Regions from separate parts of the Alteromonas sp. KC3 genome, predicted to be linked through region 2. Evidence: predicted binding sites of a transcription regulator. Region 2 holds the regulator's gene; each other region holds the start of a gene.
The links. Region 2 encodes FNR, which switches genes on or off when oxygen is low (the NO sensors DNR and NnrR bind a similar motif). Its sites were predicted from a motif close to TTGATCTAGATCAA; they were not measured.
Positions count from the first base shown of each region.

Region 1: the regulator FNR is predicted to act here: its motif matches at 1,882-1,895, upstream of JN178_RS19230 (high-potential iron-sulfur protein).
Region 3: the regulator FNR is predicted to act here: its motif matches at 1,138-1,151, upstream of JN178_RS05775 (DUF3149 domain-containing protein).

Region 1 is NZ_AP024235.1:4,362,028-4,366,925, forward strand. Features, by position in the region: gene JN178_RS19215 (exonuclease domain-containing protein) at 1-836, opposite strand, end outside; gene JN178_RS19220 (CPXCG motif-containing cysteine-rich protein) at 1,021-1,212, shown strand; gene JN178_RS19225 (flavin reductase family protein) at 1,205-1,834, shown strand; gene JN178_RS19230 (high-potential iron-sulfur protein) at 2,043-2,336, shown strand; gene JN178_RS19235 (amidase) at 2,425-4,044, opposite strand; gene JN178_RS19240 (substrate-binding periplasmic protein) at 4,187-4,898, opposite strand, start outside.
Region 2 is NZ_AP024235.1:2,186,875-2,191,772, reverse strand. Features, by position in the region: gene JN178_RS09905 (heavy metal translocating P-type ATPase) at 1-1,658, shown strand, start outside; gene ccoS (cbb3-type cytochrome oxidase assembly protein CcoS) at 1,660-1,938, shown strand; gene JN178_RS09895 (sulfite exporter TauE/SafE family protein) at 1,925-2,584, shown strand; gene fnr (fumarate/nitrate reduction transcriptional regulator Fnr) at 2,636-3,376, shown strand; gene uspE (universal stress protein UspE) at 3,547-4,470, shown strand; gene ttcA (tRNA 2-thiocytidine(32) synthetase TtcA) at 4,634-4,898, shown strand, end outside.
Region 3 is NZ_AP024235.1:1,297,472-1,302,369, forward strand. Features, by position in the region: gene JN178_RS05770 (MFS transporter) at 1-931, opposite strand, end outside; gene JN178_RS05775 (DUF3149 domain-containing protein) at 1,256-1,381, shown strand; gene smrB (endonuclease SmrB) at 1,410-1,913, opposite strand; gene prmB (50S ribosomal protein L3 N(5)-glutamine methyltransferase) at 2,118-3,053, shown strand; gene aroC (chorismate synthase) at 3,063-4,160, shown strand; gene JN178_RS05795 (MFS transporter) at 4,313-4,898, shown strand, end outside.

The DNA.
Region 1 (4,898 bases), 2.2 Mb from region 2:
TCTTTTGCTTTATCGCTTTGCGCACGTGCTAAGACTTCTAACGCACGACTGCGCGTTATGCCAAGCAGTTTAAGTCCGAGGGCGTATAACAATTGATCTTTATAAAAGCATGCAGACACACCATGGGTTTGCGGAAAGTCACTTCGAGATAGGGTTTCTAATTCGCTATCATTTAAGTCATTTAGCTGTCGATAGCAGTTTGCATAAAACCATGCCGCCTGCGTGTCTTCTTTTGTTTCAAAACGCGCAACGTCGCTAACAGAATCTGCGCGTGTTCGCATTACCCCCAAGTCGCGCATTGAAAACTGATTTAAACGGCTTTTGGTGTTACCAAAATACAAAAATAATAAGAAGCGCAGCGCTTCATCAAACAGGCACACCAAATAATCATCACTAGAGAAACTCGCTGGCCAGCCCTTTTGTTCAACTTCATTGCGAAGCAGTGTGACTAGTTTGGGTTTCGTCAGCGATGCAAGACCACTCACACTGGTGTACTCGCCAAGTAACCCCAGCAGTGCCTCTTTGGTTAAAACACCGGCAATATCGCTTATTGACGCGCTTGAAAGATCGCCAAACCAGCCATTGTCTGTCAACCAGTCTATCTGCTGTTGAGGGGCGGTAATTTCTGCATAATTAAACTGCCTGCGATCAATAACGGCATACTTTCTATTTGCCGCGCGAACCACAACGCACTGTTTATCTTCATCAAGGGCTTTGAAATTGGCAATAAAACGCGCCGCTTCATCAGTTAACAGCGTCGCGCTTGCCCCCTCAAAGAAGTGCAAGAATTCATAAAAATGCGTTAAATAATAACGCGGAGGCAAGTCTTTTCGCATAGTAATTACTGTCATGCTGAACACGCAAATAGTGTATATTTATACAGATAAATTAACAACTCTCGTGCGCTTCAGCTTGCGTTTACGTGTGCCAATTGCCTACAGCGAAAACCTTTTGAAAGATGATCACCCGTCGCCTTCACCACGTACCAGATATTACTAGAATAAAACGGTGAAAAATTTTATGAGCTTAACCCGCGCGATGGGCTTTTCTTGCCCTTATTGTATGGCCCCAAACGACGTTGAAATTGATGAAATAAATGATGTTGGACAAGTGCAAGTACTTGACTGTCAGGTATGTTGCCAGCCGATTGAACTTAACGTTTACCAGCATGGCGATGAACTTCAACTAGAGGCTACGCGAGAAAATGACTAGCCCCGTGTTTAAAACCGACATCGACAGCATGGAACAGCGCTATCGCGCTAACCTTATAAACAGCTTGTCCGGCTTTAAGCCTGCGGTGCTGTTAGGCACCTCCGATGGTACTACGCACAATGTCGCAATTATCAGTTCGGTGGTGCACATCGGTGCTAACCCGCCGCTACTTGGCATGATCATGCGTCCGCACACGGTACAACGAGACTCATTGGGTAATATTAAAAAAAGTGGCTTTTATACGCTAAACCACGTCAGTACCGACTGGATTGATAAAGCACACCAAACCTCTGCACGCTATGCACCGGATGAAAGTGAATTTGACGCCGTGGGCCTAACACCTTTTTTTAGTGAGACCTTTTCGGCACCTTTTGTAAAAGAAAGTGAAGTGAAAATCGGGCTTCAAGTGGCACAACATTTCACGCTCATCAACGATACAGAGATGATCATAGGCGAAATTCAAGAGCTACATATCAGCAAAGACTATATTGCAAGTGATGGGTTTGTTGATATTGAAGGGCTGAAAAGCGCCTGTATATCAGGTCTAGATAGTTATCACTCAACAAGCCGTTTGGCTCAGTTCGCCTACGCCAAGCCCGGTATAGCGCTAAAAACGAAGTGAACTTTGTCTTCTACGCTGTATCTAACAAATAGGCGTGTGACATTTATTTAATGTAGATCAATAGAAAGTGTACGTTTTTATTCGATCTTTTTTGAAAAAGAGATAGTATCTAGTTATGTAAAAAAACCTGCCGCTTTGGCAGGTTTTTGCGTTTAAGGCGCTGAATAAAAAAGAATCATTATCGTTTCTATCTCTTAAGGAGAGTGTTATGAAATCTGTAAATCGCCGCGACTTTCTTAAGCTGTCAGGCTCTACAGTAATTGGTCTTACATTAGGTGGCGTTGCGCTTCGCGCGCAAGCACAAGAGCAATTAAGTGCAGATGATGCAACTGCAAAAGCATTAAACTACACCCCATCATCAACCGTTGATGGCGCTAAATGTGCTAACTGCATGTATGTACAAGGTAGTGATGGTGAGCAATACCGTCCTTGTAACATCTTCCCGAACAAGCTGGTAAATGCAGACGGTTGGTGTAGTGCATGGGTGAAAAAGCCAGGCTAACAGCCAGTTATACTGCCGCTTTTTGTTATTCACATTTGAAAGCCCCGACGACACATCGGGGCTTTTTTATGTGTCAGTTAACCTCACGCTATGGCTGATAAGGCTTTGTTACTGCTTTAAGTGCAGGGTTATCAAATCGAGTAGGCAGCAAGCTTGGCGTGATGTAAAAACCGTGTTTTGCTTCAAATACACTGCCAATACTTAGCACTTTTTCATCTTGCCACTTCGCCCCAATAAAGCTTATTCCCACGGGTAAATCTTTTACTGCACCTGCAGGAATTGTTAGGTGCGGATACCCAGCAACTGCGGCTAAGTAGCCAATACCGATAAACCCTGCAGGTGAGTGATCGCCATAAACGCCATCAATGAGAAACGAGGGGCTATTTGAAGGTGCTACAAGCACATCAACCTTGTGCTTTGCCATCAACGCATCAATACCACTCTTACCTGCTGTATCTTGAATAAGCGACACGGCATTCTTATAGTTTTCACTTTCCAGTGAATCAGATGCCAACGACTTCTCGAAAATACTCTGATCGAACAATGCTAGTTCGCGCTCACTTTGGTTATTAAATGCTATCAGGCCTTCGAGGTCTCGAGCGGGTAACTGTGCCGGCGAAGAGGCCAGGTATTCATTAATAGAAGCATGGAATTCACTCAGCAATACGTTGTACGAGTCTCGCCAGAAGCTGTCTGGCTGATTGAAATCGCTAATTTCAACTAGCGTAGCGCCAGATGCTTTAAGTTGTTCAAGTGCTTGCTCGTAAATGGCAAGTACGTGAGGGTTATCACCTTGACGATAACGCACAACGCCTACAGAGATACCTTTTAAGTCTGTTGCTATTAAAGAGGACGTAGGTAATGCTGGAATATGCGTATCTGCATCAGCAGTTGCTTTATCTTGAGCATCGCTACCTGCCATCACTGACGTCATCAACCAAGCATCTTGCACCGTAGCGGTCATTGGGCCCGCGGTATCTTGGCTAAATGAGATGGGTACAATGTGGGTACGTGACAATAAGCCCACCGTTGGTTTAAAGCCCACAATTCCGTTAATTGAAGATGGGCAGATTACCGAGCCATTCGTCTCAGTGCCTACTGCGAGAGAGGCTAAACGCAGTGCCATGGCCGCTCCCGAGCCAGAAGAAGAACCACACGCGCTGCGTGATAATATGTGTGGATTGCGGGTAAGGCCGCCTACGCCACTCCATCCGCTGATTGATGATTCAGAACGAAAATTCGCCCACTCTGATAAATTGGTTTTACCTAAAACAATGGCATCTGCGGCTTTTAGCTTCGATACAATCGGCGCGTCACGTCCGGTGTCATTATTCAACAACGCCAGTGAACCTGCGGTAGTCGGCAATTCAGTCGACTCAATATTGTCTTTAAGCAATATCGGAAGGCCTGCTAATACGCCCACCTGCTCACCATTTGCAATGCGCTTATCTAGCGCTTTTGCTTGTGCAAGCGCATTTGGGTTTAGGGAAAGTACGCTGTTTACTTTAGTATCGCGTGCTTCTATACGAGCCAAATAACCTGCAACTAAATCGGCAGAGGTTATGTCTCCCGCTTTTATTGCTTGTACCTGGACATGAGCTGGTTTGTCTAACCATGTGTCTATCTGTTTTTTAGTATTGGCTTTTGTTGCACAAGCACTGCACAGCAGAAGTACTGCAGTTAGTAGTACATACCCTTTTTTGATCATCGTTATTTCCTTGTTTCAGCAAACATGCCCAGAGTTGAGCCAGTCGTACTTTTTATACGCTGTCGCAGAAATAGTTCACTGTCTACAGAAATAAGACTATTTTTTGAACGCCGATGTCAATCCACAAATACAGTTGTTTAGCTTATGGGTGAACGTCAGGGAGAGATAGCTTGTTGAATAGGTTTTCAAGGCCGTACTTGTCGAGTAAGGCTTGATATCGTCCGTCTTCGATGAATAGGCGTAAGGTAGTATTAAATGCTTCACGCAACGTTGGGTCTGGAATAGCTGCGCGGTATGGCGTAATTGGGAATAGCTCGTGAAAGACAGTTTCATCGTTGGCATACATGTCGTTACGCGCTTTTAAAAAATTGAAGATATTACGGTCCAACACAATGGCATCAACGCTTCCAAGCATCAACATGTTCACTTGCCTATCTTGTCGTGCCATCTCTATATAGGTTGGTAAAGAAGATAACGCACCACCAAACTCCTCGCCTAACACCGCACTTGCCGTTTGAAAGGCAATAACACTTTTATCAGTAAGATCTTGAATTGAGGTGATAACTAAATTGCGGTCAGCGCGTGTCACTGCAACATTTTGATAAACGATATAAAAGTCGGTTAGTAGCGTAGGGTCGACCTTGTGTGAATCATTGATGGTAAGCGCCACATCTACCGCATCGTCTTTTAACAAGCGCGCAGTTCTGCCAAAAGGAACATAAATTGGCGAAATATCATGACCCATTTCAGCAAAAATGGCCCGTACCAAGTCAATTTCGAAACCGGAATGATCGGCGGACACCACGTATGGTGGCTTGTCCCATCCAACCACGACATCGAGTTCTTTGGCACAG
Region 2 (4,898 bases):
TGGATGTGCCTGTCACCCTAGCTGTTTTTGGTACTTATTTCGCAGGTATTCGTTCTACTTTGCAAGAACAAGGTGAAGTGTATTTTGAATCTATCTGTATGTTTATTTTTCTGCTATTACTTAGCCGATTTTTAGAACATAGAAGCCGTCACCGTGCTGCGCAAATATCCGCGAATATGATGCAGTATGTACCTGTGTCGGCTACCAAAGTAAATTCAGACGGTTCAATAAGTGAATGTCTCGCCAAGCAACTTGCTGTAGGCGATGTTGTACTAGTAAAACCCGGTGAAACAGTGCCTATTGACGGTACCGTAGTCGACGGTATGGCATCGGTAGATGAATCTATGCTTACCGGCGAGTTTAATCCTGTCTCAAAAAGTGAAAAAAGCACCGTGTATGGAGGTACCGTTTGCCAAGATGGCACTCTCACGGTTACCGTTTCTCAAACACTCAAAAATGCATTGGTGAATCAAATTGTTCGCCTTCAAGCGAGTGCGATGGCAAGCAAACCCAAAGCTGCGCAATTAGCCGATAATTTCTCGCGCTATTTTGTTAGCGCTGTACTGGTTATTGCAGGTTTAACTTACGGCTACTGGAGTTTGCAAGGTAGCGAAGATGCATTTTGGATAACAATATCTGTACTAGTAGCAACCTGCCCTTGCGCATTAGGGCTTGCGACACCGTCAGCGCTTACCTGCGCAATGGCGAAACTAAACCGCCAAGGTATATTGTTAAAACGCGCCGATGCACTTGAGCAAATCACCACAATCGACACCATAGCCCTTGATAAAACAGGTACGCTTACAGAAGGTAAATTTACGCTCACCCAACGCTGGTTTGCTGATGGTGTTGATGAAAACAGCGTTATGAACATTGCAATGGCACTAGAAATGCGTTCGGAGCACCCGATAGCCAAAGCATTTATTACCACGAGCGAACCAGGTGGCCAACCGCCTCATCAAGTTGAACAATTTACTGTTACACCAGGGGGTGGTATCACCGGTGTGATAAATAACGCACAATTTATGATGGGAAGTGCATCATTTGTAGCAGTCGACACTGCGCTTGTTCCAATAAACGCAAACGTGTATCTCACTGTTAACGGGAAGCTTTTAGGGGCATTTGAGGTCAGTGATACGTTACGAAAAGACACCAAAACCACCCTTAATGCCCTTGGGAAGCATAACTCACTTATTGTGCTTAGCGGTGATACCCAACACAATGTAGATACCCTATCACAGCACCTCCCCATACAGCTTGCGAAAGGTGGTCTTACTCCTGAAGATAAGTTTCACGAAGTACAGGCAATGCAAGCCAGCGGAAAAAAAGTGATGATGATGGGGGATGGTATAAATGATGCACCAGTATTAGCTAGCGCCGATGTTGCTATAGCGGTGGGTAATGCAACGGATGTAGCAAAAACCGCCGCCGATGTTATCTTACTTGGCGATCAATTACTTTCTGTTCCAGAGTTAATTACCACCGCCAAGCAAGTAAAACAAAAAATTAGGCAAAATATTGGCTGGTCTGTAGGTTACAACATTCTGATTCTACCATTTGCTGTATCTGGTTTGCTTTCACCTTGGATGGCTGTGGTAGGCATGTCACTAAGTTCTATTATTGTGGTGACAAACTCAACCCGACTATTGAGTAAGTAGCATGAGCATTATTTACGTCCTTATACCCATCGCCATCATTATCGTGGCCGTCGCTATCGTTATTTTCTTTTGGGCTGTAAAGTCCAATCAGTTTGAAGACCTCGACCGTCAAGGCTACAGTATTTTGTTTGATGATGATCTGTCGCCAGAGGAAAAACAACTTGCAGAACAACGTAAGAAACTGCAAGAAAAAGAAGAAATAACTCACTTATCTAGACACACGAACACAGCGAAAACATCAGTCAATCAACCTGAAAACGAGACTCATGGAAGGCATTAATTACTTCTCTGCCTTTCTCATTGGGCTCGCAGGCGGCGTTCACTGTGTAGGAATGTGTGGGGGTATTGTCACCGCACTACGAATGGTTACCCCAAAAGGCGTTTCACCCTTCCCCTATACCCTGACTTATAATATTGGGCGCATTGTCAGTTATACCATCGCAGGCGGTATAACTGGTTTTTTTGGAAAAATTGCCGCAGATTATATTCCCCTCGCGAATTATGCACTTTCACTGATTAGCGGCATCATGCTGCTGCTGTTGGCATGCTATCTCGGGCAGTGGTATACAGGCTTAACCAAACTAGAACGGTTGGGCAACGGGATATTTAAAAAAATACAGCCTTACTCTAAACGTTTTTTACCATTTAGAACGCCGCTGAGCGCCTTTCCCTACGGCTTCATTTGGGGATGGTTACCGTGCGGGTTAGTCTATTCAACTTTAACATGGTCATTGGCTTCTGGCAGTGCCTTGCAAGGTAGCGCAATTATGTTCTTCTTTGGATTAGGCACCTTGCCCACGCTGATTGCGACAAGTTTGGGTAGCCAATGGTTGATCTCAGGATTTAAAAACACATTGGTTAGACAAGGGATCGCGAGCATAATGGCTATATATGCTGTTTATCTGATTTATCGCGCAATCGCCTAAATCTTGCGGTATCATAATAAAGTAAACCCTGTAATTTGTGAGTTAGCATTTATGAGCAAAGGAAGCCAATTCTCTATACATTGTCAAAACTGCAGTTTCAGTCATTTATGTCTACCAGTGGCATTGAATAAGACAGAAATTGAGTCTCTTGATGACATCATTGAGCGTAAAAAACCACTCCATAAGGGCGATACGCTTATCCAAACTGGCGATACCTTTCGTTCACTCTTTGCTGTTCGCACAGGCTCTTTCAAATCTTTTGTTACAAACAAAGAAGGTGAAGAGCAGATTACAGGTTTTCACTTTCCCGGCGATATCATAGGCTTTGATGCACTACGTGAAAATCAGCATCAAAGCTACACGCAGGCTCTTGAAACCGCAATGGTGTGCGAACTCCCCTACGAAACGTTAGATGAAATGTCAGTACAATTTCCAAAACTTCGTCACCAGATTATGAGCTTCATGAGTGCGGAAATTAAGCAAGATCACGATATGATTATGCTGTTAAATAAACGCACAGCCGAAGAGCGTCTCTTATATTTCATCTCGCATTTGTCTCAACGTTTTGAAGAACGTGGTTTTTCACACAGAGAGTTTCACTTAACAATGACACGTAATGAAATAGGTAACTATTTAGGTTTGACCATCGAAACGATAAGTCGACTGTTAAGTCGCTTCCAAAAAGACGGTATTATCAAGGTAGATGGCAAGCTTATTACTATTTTAGATTTTGATCGACTTAGTACAAAACTAGAAGCGCTTAACGGTCCCAGCGTTGTGTGTAACGGTTAGGAACCCTAATCAGCAACTGATAACAAGATTAAGATTGGCGCTTTGTAAGCGCCTTTTTTATTTATTGATCTAAAACAACTAACGTTTTTAGTATTGTCGTTTACACTTACCTTAAGCGTCCAACTTATTTATAAAACTAAATACTAAGCTTTTGTTTATAAGGGGTAGTTATGATTGAGTACAAACGCATCCTTGCTGTTGTTGATGCCGAGCGAGACACCCAACCTGCCTTAAGCAGGGCCTACGAATTAGCGTCAAAATTGGGCGCTTCAGTAACAGCCATGATGGTGGTATACGATCTCTCTTATGACATGACCACTATGCTTAGCCCTGATGAAAGAGAGTCAATGCGCGACGCGGTCACTAACGAACACGCCAAATGGCTATCAGGAGAGCTTCACAAGCAAGGCTATGGAGAAACTGATATTGTTGTTGAGTGGAATAATCGCGCCTATGAATCAATTATTCATTATGCCTTGGACAATCAAATCGATTTAGTGGTTAAAGCAACTAAGAAACATGATGACTTGGCATCCGTTATATTTACGCCCACAGACTGGCACCTGATGCGTAAATGCCCTCGTCCAGTATTATTGGTAAAAGAGCACGATTGGCCAGAAGGTGGCGAAATTATTGCTGCTGTAAACGTAGGTACTGAAGACGACGAACATGCCGCGCTCAATGATAAAATTACCGTTATTGCCAACGACTATGCGTCGCTTTTAAAAGGGAATGTCAATCTTGTTAACAGCTACCCTTCAACTCCGCTAAATATTGCTATTGAAGTCCCTGAGTTCGACCCTGACACTTATCATGATGCGGTTAAGCAGCACCATCAGAAAGAAATGCGCGCCCACGCGCTTAAATATGGTGTACCTGATAATAAATGCGTGGTTAAAGAAGGATTACCAGAAAAGGTTATTCCCATGGTTGCAAAAGACATTGATGCAGAACTCGTTATCATCGGCACAGTTGGCAGAGTTGGCATTTCAGCCGCTTTGATTGGTAATACTGCAGAACATGTTATCGATGAACTGAACTGCGATGTGTTGGCACTCAAGCCCGACGGTTTTATATCACCGTTGGCAAACTAACTGCTGTGCAAAGTAGGACGTCAATATGCTAACCGAACAAGAGCTCTGAACGAACAAGAGCTCTGAGTAAACAATAGCGAATAAATTACCGCACGCAGGCATGGTTTCGAAAAGGTGCTTTATTGTATAATGTGCCTTTTATTACAAACCAAGCTAGTTAATTATGAGTCTAGGCACAAATGGTGCTGATGCGGCGCCTTTAAATGCGACGCAAAGTAAGCAAAAGTACAACTTCAACAAACTTCAAAAACGCCTTCGCCGGAATGTGGGTAAAGCCATTGGCGATTTTGGAATGATTGAAAATAATGACAAGGTAATGGTGTGCTTATCAGGCGGTAAAGACAGTTACACCATGCTCGACATTCTTTTATTTTTAAAGAAGATTGCGCCTATTCACTTTGATATTGTTGCCGTAAACCTAGACCAGA
Region 3 (4,898 bases), 890 kb from region 2:
CGCAGCGAACAATTACAAAGGCCATCACAATAGTAGCGATATTCATGATAGTAAATGCCATGCCTACCTGTGCCGTTCCCTCTACAAAACCGGGGCTATCTGGTGTGGGAGCGTTATAAACGTGGCGAGCAATTGACAATGAGAGGTATTGCCACATTAATGGCAGTGCAAACCATGTGGCGAGTTTTACCCACCAAATTGCTTTTAATGATTTGGGCATTTCTAGCATTGCATTTAATAGCTCTGAGAAAACGTGACCGACCGATTTATGCTGCTGGTTTTTGCGAAAGGCGGCTATATCTTCTGGTGGTATCTCCTTGGTAGTAAAAAAAGACCATGTCGAAGAAATCAGTATGACCACTACACCGGCGATAAAAGAGTATTTAACAACTTCGGGAATTTCTTTGCCGTCAGTTTCAATTGAAACACCAAATGCAATCATGATCAGCGGCATAAGTCCCGCAAGCATTTGCCCTGCTGCCACCATGAAAGTCTGTAACGCGTAGGCTAATGGTCTTTGCTGGTGATTTACTTTATCACCAACAAGGGCGCGGTAAGGTTCCATCGCGGTATTCATGGCAGCATCAAGCATCCAAAATAGCCCAACAACCATCCACAGTTCAGGTACGTAGGGCATGAACATAACAGCAATAGAACCTACCAATGCGCCCATCATGAAAAATGGCTTACGACGGCCAAAGCGAGTCCAGGTACCATCGCTGATCACGCCAATAAGAGGCTGTATCAGTAATCCAGTAACTGGTCCTGCTAGCCACAAAATGGGAAGCTCATGTTCTGCCGCACCGTGATAACGAAAGATCGGACTTAAGTTGGCCTGTTGCAGACCAAATCCGTATTGGATGCCAAAGAACCCGAAGCACATGTTCCATATTTGCCAGAAGCTCATTGTTGGCTTGAGTGAATCTTTCATATTGAAAACTCGTTATTAATTATTTGATAACATTTTGTTATCAAAACTTAATCGTTTAAGTTTCATCTGTCAAATGTATTTACCAGAAATTTGCTAAGCAGAAGGTAATTGCTAAAAAGTGAAAAGAGGATAAGTACACCAATACAAAAATAGCATTGCGGTTACTTTGTTAGGAACAGAACGGAAACACAACTTTCACCTGTCATTTGATGTAGATCAACAATGCCCAACAGTGAAGTGCTTGGCGCTTGGCACATTGATCTAGATCAGGTTTAGGCTGCTGTTCTTTCTCTATGATTAATGCAGTTAAAGAGGAGAACGATTATGTTGTGGACAATGATTAAAGACCCAGTAGTGTGGGGCTCACTTTTAGGTATAGGTATTATTGTTGGCATGATGATGTATTACACATACCTGTTTATGCACAATAGTGCTGACGAGGAAAAATAAACGTTTATTACCTGCTACAGTGAATTTTCTAACGTTTATTATTATGCAACGGGATATCAATTAATACCAACAGTGCCGCTTGTCCGCCGTATTCCAGTGGTGCTTGGTGAAATGCTCTTACGTGAGGGTGCTGTACAAGGTAATGTGGCAGGGCGGCTTTAAGAACGCCTTGCCCGAAACCATGCATAATGCTTACACAGTCAATTGACGATTTTCTAGCAGAGTGAATAAGTGCTGCCAGTTCCGCTTTTGCCATTTCTCTTGTTAAACCATGCAAATCTAGCATCATCTCAGGTGAGTAATCACCGCGTCTTAGTTGCTTAACAATGTGGGAAGACTCGCCGTCTCTGCAATAACGCATTGGTCCTTCTTGCGGCAAAGCAGCCTGATACATGTCTGAAAAACTAAATGAGGCAGCAAGTTGTTTGCTATGAGTGAGGTGTGCTGTTGAAGCCTGTTGGCGTTTGTTAAATAGCGCGACTTGTTTATCAGGTTCAATTTTGTCCTGCTGAAGGGGTTTTACGCCTTGCATTGCATCGGCAAATGAAAAGGTCTCTTCTTCAACACGGTCGATACTACCCGCATTGTTAAGTTTAGAAGCTAAAGTTTGTTTCTTTAAGGCTTTTAGTTCTTTTTTAAACGCTTTCATTATGAATCAATATGCAAATTAACATGGGCGAACACACTAAATGTTAGTATGATACCAGCTTTGTAATTGTTGATGTACTCAAACACCATGACCGATAAGTTTTACCTAGAAGAAGCCATTGAAGATCTGCATACATTGTTAGATATGACACGATGGGCAACCAGTCGATTTAATGATGCGGCGTTGTATTTTGGTCATGGTACCGACAATGCATGGGACGAAGCGACAAGCTTGGTTATGCAAGCGTTGCATTTGCCACACCCTATTTTAGAGCAAGTCGGTGAAAGTGTACTGACATCTCGGTTAACCAAGAGTGAACGCGAGAAAATTGCAGAGCTTGTACTTAAGCGCGTACAAACCCGTATGCCGCTGCCTTATATCACCAATGAGGCGTGGTTTTGTGGCATGCCATTTTATGTTGATGAACGTGTACTTATTCCGCGTTCGCCTTTTGCTGAGCTGATTCAAAATGAATTTGCGCCGTTTGTGGAAATCGCACCTTCGAGTATTCTCGATATGTGCACGGGCGGGGGCTGTATCGCCATTGCGTTGGCGCACGCCTATCCTGAAGCGCAAGTTGATGCAGTGGACATCAGTACCGACGCGTTAGAAGTGGCGGATATCAATATTCAGGAGCACGGATTAAGTCACCGTGTTTACCCCATTCAATCAGACTTGTTTTCAAGTTTAGAAGGTCAACGATACGACCTTATTGTGTCTAACCCACCTTATGTCGACGCCGAAGATATGGCGGATTTACCTGAGGAATATCACCATGAGCCTGAGCTTGCGCTCGCGGCAGGTGAAGATGGCCTTGAACTGGTTGATATAATGTTGAAGCAAGCGCCCACGTACCTCAATGATGGTGGGTGGTTATTTGTGGAAGTGGGAAATAGTGAAGTGCACATGAATACGCGGTTTCCTGGCCTAGAAGTTATCTGGCTTGAATTTGAAAACGGCGGCTCTGGCATTTTTGCTGTGCGAAAAGAGACACTGGTAGAACACTTTGGTAGTAAGGATTAATAGTTAATTATGTCAGGTAACAGCTTCGGAAAACTCTTCACTGTAACCACATTTGGCGAAAGCCATGGTATAGCAATTGGCGGCGTGGTAGATGGTTGCCCCCCAGGTTTAAGTATTACTGAAGACGACCTTCAGGTTGACCTTGATAGACGTAAACCAGGCACATCTCGTTACACCACAGCGCGACGTGAAGATGATGAAGTACAAATTTTATCTGGCGTATTTGAAGGTAAAACCACCGGTACCAGCATTGGCCTTTTAATTAAAAATAAAGACCAGCGCAGCCAAGACTACGGTAATATTAAAGACCGCTTCCGTCCAGGTCATGCAGACTACACTTACGACCAAAAGTATGGAAGTCGCGATTATCGCGGCGGCGGTCGCTCCTCTGCACGTGAGACGGCAATTCGGGTTGCCGCTGGTGGTATTGCTAAGAAATACCTTAAAGAAATGCATGGTATTGAGGTACTGGGTTACTTATCTCAGCTTGGCCCAATCGCCGTTGAAACGGTTGACCATAACGTCACAAATACAAACCCATTTTTCTGCCCGGATGCATCAAAACTTGAAGCGCTTGATGAATACATGCGCGACCTCAAAAAGTCGGGCGACAGCATTGGTGCTAAAGTGTCAGTTGTAGCTAAAAACGTGCCTGTTGGATTAGGGGAACCGGTTTTTGATCGCTTAGATGCTGAAATTGCTCATGCCATGATGGGAATAAACGCGGTTAAAGGCGTAGAAATTGGTGATGGGTTTGACGTGATTAATCAAAAAGGTAGTGAGCATCGCGACACTCTAACGCCTGATGGTTTTACATCAAATCACTCTGGCGGTGTGCTAGGGGGCATTTCTACCGGACAAGACATTGAAGTTCATATGGCGCTTAAGCCAACATCAAGCATTTCAGTACCCGGTAAGACAATCAATAAAGATAACGAAGAAATAGATATTGTGACGAAAGGCCGTCACGACCCGTGCGTGGGCATTCGTGCAGTACCTATTGCAGAGGCGATGTTAGCCCTTGTTCTGATGGACCACTTGCTCCGCCACCGCGCACAGAATCAGGGTATTGCTTCAACCACTGCACCTATCGCAGGCAAAGCGTAGCGATTATTTTTAGTCGGTTATCTTTGAGTAAACGCGCTTAAAGGTTACCGGCATGTGCTAGGTGCATCGCCATTAACTTTTTAGCTAGTTTTAACGCTTGTCTAAGCGCGATGCTAAAACGTTGATGGCGTTTTTGTATATGGAGATTTCTATTGGCATTTCGTGCTAATTCATCACTTATTATTTTAGCTATTACATATTGGCTGTACTTTGGCCAGCTAGGCGTTCTTGTTCCGTATTTAGGGATCTTTCTAGATGGGCGCGGTTTTTCTTCGGCTGACATCGGTGAGTTGTTTGCGGTCATTACCCTTGCACGTATTTTGGGCCCTGGTTTATGGGCTGGTGTCGCAGATAAAACTGGCAATGCCATTGGTGTAATGCGGCTGGGTTGTTTGCTAACCGTGCTAACCTTCAGTTCAGTGCTGTATTTTGACAGCTTTTGGGGGCTGACCTTGTCATTTGGCCTAATGATGATGTTCTGGACGGCGGTACTTCCCCAACTTGAAGTGATCACCATGAATAGCGTCGCCAATACTAAGGCCACTTACGGTCAGGTAAGACTATGGGGAAGTGTTGGTTTTATTTGTTTGACGGTAATGGTGGGTAAGGCCCTAGATAGTTTTTCAACAGAAACGCCTGTTCATGTCAGTATTGGGGTACTCGCACTTTTGTTTGTCAGTACGTTGTTTATTCGCGCGCCGGCTCAAACGGTTTCGCATGAGAGCGCCGTTGGTTCTA